3 regions of the Shewanella sp. AC91-MNA-CIBAN-0169 genome follow, and region 2 is predicted to be linked to each of the others. Evidence: predicted binding sites of a transcription regulator. Region 2 holds the regulator's gene; each other region holds the start of a gene.

Region 1 (2,283 bases), on a different contig from region 2:
TGACGCCACGCCATCAAGCATACCTTCATCCATGTTGACGTCGATAATTTGTGCGCCATTTTCAACCTGCTCGCGCACGACATCTAAGGCTTCTTCAAACTTTTCTTCTTTAATTAAGCGCAAAAACTTAGCCGAACCGGTCACGTTAGCGCGTTCACCGACGTTAACAAATAACGAGTTTTTGTCGATGGTGAGTGGCTCTAGGCCCGATAAACGACACGCCACAGGTATATCTGGTATCTGTCTTGGTTCGTGTCTGAGTACCGCTTCACGAATAGCACTAATGTGTGCGGGTGTACTACCACAACAACCGCCGACAATATTGAGCATGCCTTCTTGCGCCCATTGATTAATGACTTCGGCCATTTCTTCTGGGGTTTCATCGTAGCCACCAAATTCGTTGGGTAAGCCAGCATTTGGGTGGGCAGAGACATAACATTCGGCAATACGTGATAATTCTTCAACGTACGGGCGCAGCTCTTTTGGTCCGAGGGCGCAGTTAAGGCCAATCGATAACGGCTTGATGTGGCGTAAAGAGTTATAAAAGGCTTCGGTGGTTTGGCCGGTTAATGTACGACCAGACGCGTCGGTAATAGTGCCAGAGATCATAACGGGTAGGCGATCGCCAAGTTGATCGAATACTTTTTCAATCGCAAATAGGGCGGCTTTGGCGTTTAAAGTATCAAAAATGGTTTCAACCAAAATGATATCGGCGCCACCTTCAATTAAGGCGCTGGTGGATTCGACATAAGCGTCGACTAATTGGTCGAAACTGACATTACGAAACGCTGGGTCGTTGACGTCTGGACTGATAGAGCAAGTACGGTTGGTTGGGCCTAATACACCAGCAACATAACGTGGTGAACCTGTTTGCGCGGCCACTTCGTCGGCCGCTTGGCGGGCGACTCGAGCGCCAGCAAGGTTAATTTCAGCGGCTAGCGACTGCATATCGTAGTCGGCCATGGCAATGGTGGTGGCATTAAATGTGTTGGTTTCAATAATGTCGGCACCGTTTAGCAGGTACTGAGTATGAATATCTTTAATGATTTGCGGTTGGCTGAGTACTAATAAGTCGTTGTTGCCTTTAACATCGCAATGCCAATCTTTAAAACGCTCGCCACGATAATCTTCTTCTTCCAACTTATAGTCTTGGATCATGGTGCCCATGGCGCCATCTAAAATCACAATACGCTGCGCTAACAATGCATTAAGTTGTTTAAGTGTTTGACTGTAAGAAGTCGATTTCGCCATAACAGTTACCTTTTTATCACTATGTTGCTTGATACCTTGATTGAGATAAGCATACCCTTATTTTTACAATAGTAGGGCGATAACATCATTGCTGTGCACAAGTGTTGTAAATAACAGTTATACACAACGATTGCTTTAACCGTTGCAGGCAATTGCCTTGGACAATTACTGCGTACAATGATTATCTTCTAAATGATTATCTTTTAAGATAGTATTTTAGACATATAAACGTATAGACGTCCATAGTACGCGAGTTTTTATCACTAGAGCAAGGCTGAATTAAATGAAACAAGCCAAGATAATATTAATGCGCCATGGAGAATGCGAAGGTGGGGCAATATTTCGCGGCCAAACCGATGTAAAGCTCACCGACACTGGAATGGCCCAAATGCAGCAAGCGTTTGCTGAACTACAATTCCCCATTAGCCATGTGTTTAGTTCGCCATTGCAACGGTGTCAGCAATTCAGTCGCCCTTTAACGCAGCGATTAACATTACCGTTAACGACCATAACAGCACTGCAAGAAATTGATTTTGGTGTGTGGGATGGGCAATCGTTTGATGCAATTTATCAGCAAAATCCAGGTAAATTTGATGCTTACTGGCATAACCCATGGTTGGCTGATAGCACGCCTGATAAAGCCGAGTCGGTAAGCGATTTTGCTGCGCGAGTAGAAGCCGGGCTCATGAGCGTGGTTAATGAACTGTGGCGCTCACGTCATCAGCAGCACTCTTGTTTACTGTCTATCGACGAACAACAAGGGCAAAGCTTGCCGCAAACTGCTCAAGCTGTCGATTGTCCCCATGCGTTAGTGGTTACTCACGGTGGGGTGATGCGTTGCTTAATGGGCTATGTGCTTAAGGTTGGCCAATCTAGCGGATTATTCGCTAACCTAGCGATCCCCTATGCTGCTATTATGGTGCTCGATGTCTATTGGCCTGATGATGTTGATAAGGTTGACGCTTTTCAAGCGACAGCAATGAATAGCAATACCGCTGAAGTGAGCTTTACATTACATTGGCCGTAACACTT
Region 2 (2,283 bases):
CGATGGCGTTTCTAACCACACCATTTTCGGTTTTTGAGCTATCGCTTTGCTCAGCGCTTGCGCATCAGTTTGATCAACAACCAATAACTTAAATTGGCCTTTTTTGGCCAAGTTAGTAAATAAGCGGTAACTGCCACCATAACAATCGTGCGGCACAACCAATAAATCCTCTGGGCCAAGTAAGCTAGTCACCAATGTAATCGCCGCCATGCCGGTACATGTCACCACGCCGGTAGCACCTTGCTCGAGTTTGGCGAGTGCGTCACCTAAAATACATCGAGTAGGATTACCCGAACGACTGTAATCAAACTCGCGCGGATTATTGTGGCCATCGAATGAATAATTGGTCGATAAATAAATCGGTGGCACGATAGCACCATGTTGTGTGTCTGTTTCAATACCTTGGCGAACGGCCAATGTGGCGTTTTGATGCTTAGTCATGGTGACTCCTAAAATTTCACAAACACACAAAGAGATGTCTAGACGTCCAAATTTACCTAAGAGATCCCCATCCGTCAACTTAAATAGACGTTTAGACGTCTAAACATCAAGAAATCTATTTGCAATCGGGATTAAATAGTAGCAATAATTTGACTAGAGATTGTAACGGTTTAAAATCTGCAGCGTATTTATCGTTAAGGGTAAGTTAATGACTGAGTGGAATGGCGAATATATCAGCCCATATGCCGAGCACGGCAAAAAAAATGAACAAGTAAAAAAAATTACGGTTTCTATCCCTTTAAAAGTATTAAAAGTACTGACGGATGAGCGGACGCGTCGCCAGATAAATAATCTGCGCCATGCAACTAACAGTGAACTGCTATGCGAAGCATTTTTGCATGCGTACACAGGTCAACCATTACCTTATGACGGTGATCTATCAAAAGATCAGCCTGATAGCATTCCAAGTGAAGCGAAAAAGTTAATGGATGATATGGGTATCGAGTGGGAAGAGCTCGAATAATTCACTGATTAGTCAATACCTCACAGACTTTGAAACGACCCTAATAAGAAGTCGTCATGTTTTTAAAGAGAACTTATGATGTCATTTATCGATCCAACGACCTTGATACTGGCATCGATTATCGTGTTTTTTGGCGCGCTAACCCAAAGCTTAATTGGCTTTGGGTTAGCCGTTGTTGCAAGCCCGCTACTGTATATTGTTAATCCTCAATTAGTTCCTGTTCCTATTATTGTTATGGGCTTTGCCATTTCTGCAATGACCTTATTTAGAGAACGCGGTCACCTACAATTTAATGGTTTGCAATATGCCTTACTCGGGCGGATCCCTGGGGGGTTTTTAGGCGCTGGATTATTGCTGTTTGCCCCACAAGCCATACTAGGCTTAGTGATTGCAGGCATTGTGTTTATTGCTGTTATTCTTAGCATTTTTCGCTTTACCGCCCCCATTAATCGCCTCAGTTTATTTATCGCTGGGGTATTTTCAGGCATATTTGGCAATATCGCTGCTATCGGTGGTCCACCAATGGCCATTTTGCTTGCAGGCCAAGACCCAAGTCAGTTTAGAGCGGCATTATCTGCCTTTTTCGTGTTTAGCTCATTAATTGCCTTAGCTATTCTAACCATCGTCGGCTTAGTTGAAGTGAAGCATTTATGGCTATCACTGCTATTATTGCCTTCAGTCGTTGCTGGTTATCTTGTCTCAGGTAGATTAATTGGCCGCGTTGATAAAGATAAAACCCGCATAGTCACCTTAGTGTTATGTAGTATTAGTGCCACTGTATTAGTGATTATGTCGACCAACACGTTAATGAGCTAATCAGCTATTCTGCACCTGTAAACAAAACCAGCCATCAATGGGCTTGATCTCAAATGATGATTAATAATCCCTCTATTTAGTAAAAACCTGCTTATCAAAAGTCTATTTCTCAACTAAAAATACCCATAATAAGAATCAAAAAAATCTCTTTTATCTCCCCTAACAAACTCATCATCTTTACGCAATAGATCCACATCACACTAGTCCATTAGATTTCTTTCAATTAACTTTTTTTCAATTAGATTTTTCTCATGGATATGATCTACTTCAAATTAACACTACTCACTTTTAGGTAACATTGTTTACAGCAAAGAAATAATTAAATGCTGTTAATGCACAACCCTAATAAGCCCGACAGAGGACAAAATGATGAACACTTACATTAAAGTTGGTATCGCAGTTGCTATGGCATTATCACTTGGCACCCAAGTGATGGCTGCAGATGGTGGTAATCCTAAAAAAGGTAAGCACCTGTACAAAAAAGAATGTAAAGCCTGCCACAG
Region 3 (2,283 bases), on a different contig from region 2:
TCACCAGCAAAGCTAAATTCAAAATCATCAAAGTGCTTGTTAATAGAGCGCGATACCTTATACAAGTTGACCTTGCTAGGGTCGAACTCAACAGGTGCTAACTCAGTTTCAGTAATCAACTTTTCAAGCATAGTATGAGTTTGTGCAAAACGACTCATGTCGTTTTGGCCAAATGGCATTACTTTGCCTAATTCCACAGTAAAAGCATCTGCTTGAAATTGCTCTGACGAATAATAACTAAACGTCGTTGTTGGTTCGTGGTGAAACAACATAGTATCAACGCCACATGCCGCCAAAAACATAATTTGTTCACCGCTAAAAGCACGGCCAGGACGGTATGGGTATATGGCAAACTTTTCATGCTTAGAAGCACGAATAGCAGTATGTAAGTCGTAATGAATACGTTGATTGTCATTATTGGCATTGAAAAAGTCTGCCACATATTGCTCTAACGCTTTTGCTCGGTGACGCTCCGGATGGCTTAAGCCCTCGCCTTTAGAATGCGCGCCACTAAATAAGCGATTCATGTTTTCATCAATAAAACGGGTTTTATTGATAATCGCGGCCGGATTGCCAATTAAAAACATCACACGCTGCTTGGCAATAATGCGTTGGCTGAGCAAATCTTTAATGAGTTGATTACAGATTTCAATCGGCGCAGTTTCATTACCGTGCACAGCACAAGACAGCACGATATCTTTGGTTGCATTAGCCGGAGTAAATACAATCACTCCCGTATCCCATACATCTACACGGGTATGATCTGCCAACATAAAATCAGATGCTGCAGGTAATTGATTTGGATTGGCTAAGGTATAGGCTAAAAAATCATGGTTTATCATCAGGTCAGATAACACTATCAACTCCTTGTCTCATTATTATATGGCGTAGTTAACTTTGACGTAAAACGATGTTAACTATTACTGCCTATTGTCGCGGATTCTATCATAGCCAAACGCTATTTTATTGGTGGCATATGTTAGATTTATTTATTAATAAAAGTTTGCTTGCAAAACTACACAATATTCAACACAATTGTAGCCATCTAGACTTCTATAATTTGTTTTAAGGGTATGTCATGGCGTTAGCAACATTTGGTGCAGGCTGTTTTTGGGGTGTTGAATATTTTTTCCGTGAAATTAACGGCGTCAGTAACGCAACGTGTGGCTACATGGGTGGCAAAGACAGTGCGACCACATATAAAGAAGTGAAAACGGGTTCAACTGGTCACGCAGAAGTGGTTCAAGTTGAGTTTGATCCAGAAATCGTCAGTTACGACGACTTGTTGGACACTTTTTGGAAAAATCACAACCCAACCATGCTGAATATGCAGGGCGGTGACATTGGTACTCAATATCGCAGCACGATTTTTTTTCACGATAAAGAGCAAAAAGCCCAAGCTGAAAGCTCAAAGCTGGCATTAGCACGAAGCGGTAAATGGGGACAGCGTCATATTGTGACTGAAATTGTACCGATACAAACATTCCACATTGCCGAGGAATACCATCAGAATTATTTAGAAAAAAATAATTTACCAACCTGTCACTTGGTTTACTAAACCTAAACAAACAATCGTTCGTTGAACGACAAGTAACCGTTTCAAGCGAGTTAATGTGTATCATTACCTCACCTGAAACGGAATATTTACACAATAGATTAACTCAATCGATTTCCTGCACTCAACTTCACTTTACCCGCAGTAGTAAATTCCATACAATCCCATGCAAATTGCTTAAGGCATGTTATCGGAGAACAAAATCATGAGTGAAGCTCGTCACGTTAACCTACTAATTTTAGGTTCTGGCCCTGCTGGCTATACCGCTGCTGTTTATGCTGCGCGTGCAAATTTAAATCCTGTGATGATCACAGGCATGCAGCAAGGTGGTCAATTAACCACTACGACTGAAGTAGAAAACTGGCCAGGCGATGCTGAAGACTTAACTGGTCCAGCATTAATGGAACGCATGCAAAAGCACGCTGAGAAGTTTGATACTGAAATTATTTTTGATCACATCAACGAAGTGACACTAACTGAGCGACCTTTTCGCTTAAAAGGTGACAACGGCGAGTTTACGTGTGATGCACTCATTATTGCTACTGGCGCATCGGCTAAATATTTAGGCCTCCCGTCTGAAGAAGCATTCATGGGCCGTGGTGTTTCTGCCTGCGCAACATGTGATGGTTTCTTCTATCGTAACCAAAAAGTTGCGGTGGTTGGTGGTGGTAACACTGCAGTTGAAGAAGCACTTTACTTAAGTAATATAGCTTCTGAAGTTCACTTAA

Evidence for each region. Region 2 encodes MetJ, which represses methionine synthesis genes. Its sites were predicted from a motif close to TAGACGTCTAGACGTCTA; they were not measured.
Region 1: a site for MetJ is predicted at 1,477-1,494, ahead of metH (methionine synthase). Genes of this name have one in related genera too.
Region 3: a site for MetJ is predicted at 1,039-1,056, ahead of msrA (peptide-methionine (S)-S-oxide reductase MsrA). Genes of this name have one in related genera too.

The regions. Positions count from the first base shown of each region.
Region 1 is NZ_JBEOPM010000001.1:349,033-351,315, forward strand. It holds gene metH (methionine synthase) at 1-1,251, opposite strand, end outside; gene AAEY98_RS01460 (histidine phosphatase family protein) at 1,535-2,278, shown strand.
Region 2 is NZ_JBEOPM010000013.1:89,827-92,109, forward strand. It holds gene metB (cystathionine gamma-synthase) at 1-441, opposite strand, end outside; gene metJ (met regulon transcriptional regulator MetJ) at 650-964, shown strand; gene AAEY98_RS12675 (sulfite exporter TauE/SafE family protein) at 1,040-1,780, shown strand; gene AAEY98_RS12680 (c-type cytochrome) at 2,147-2,283, shown strand, end outside.
Region 3 is NZ_JBEOPM010000015.1:68,095-70,377, forward strand. It holds gene astE (succinylglutamate desuccinylase) at 1-857, opposite strand, end outside; gene msrA (peptide-methionine (S)-S-oxide reductase MsrA) at 1,079-1,558, shown strand; gene trxB (thioredoxin-disulfide reductase) at 1,761-2,283, shown strand, end outside.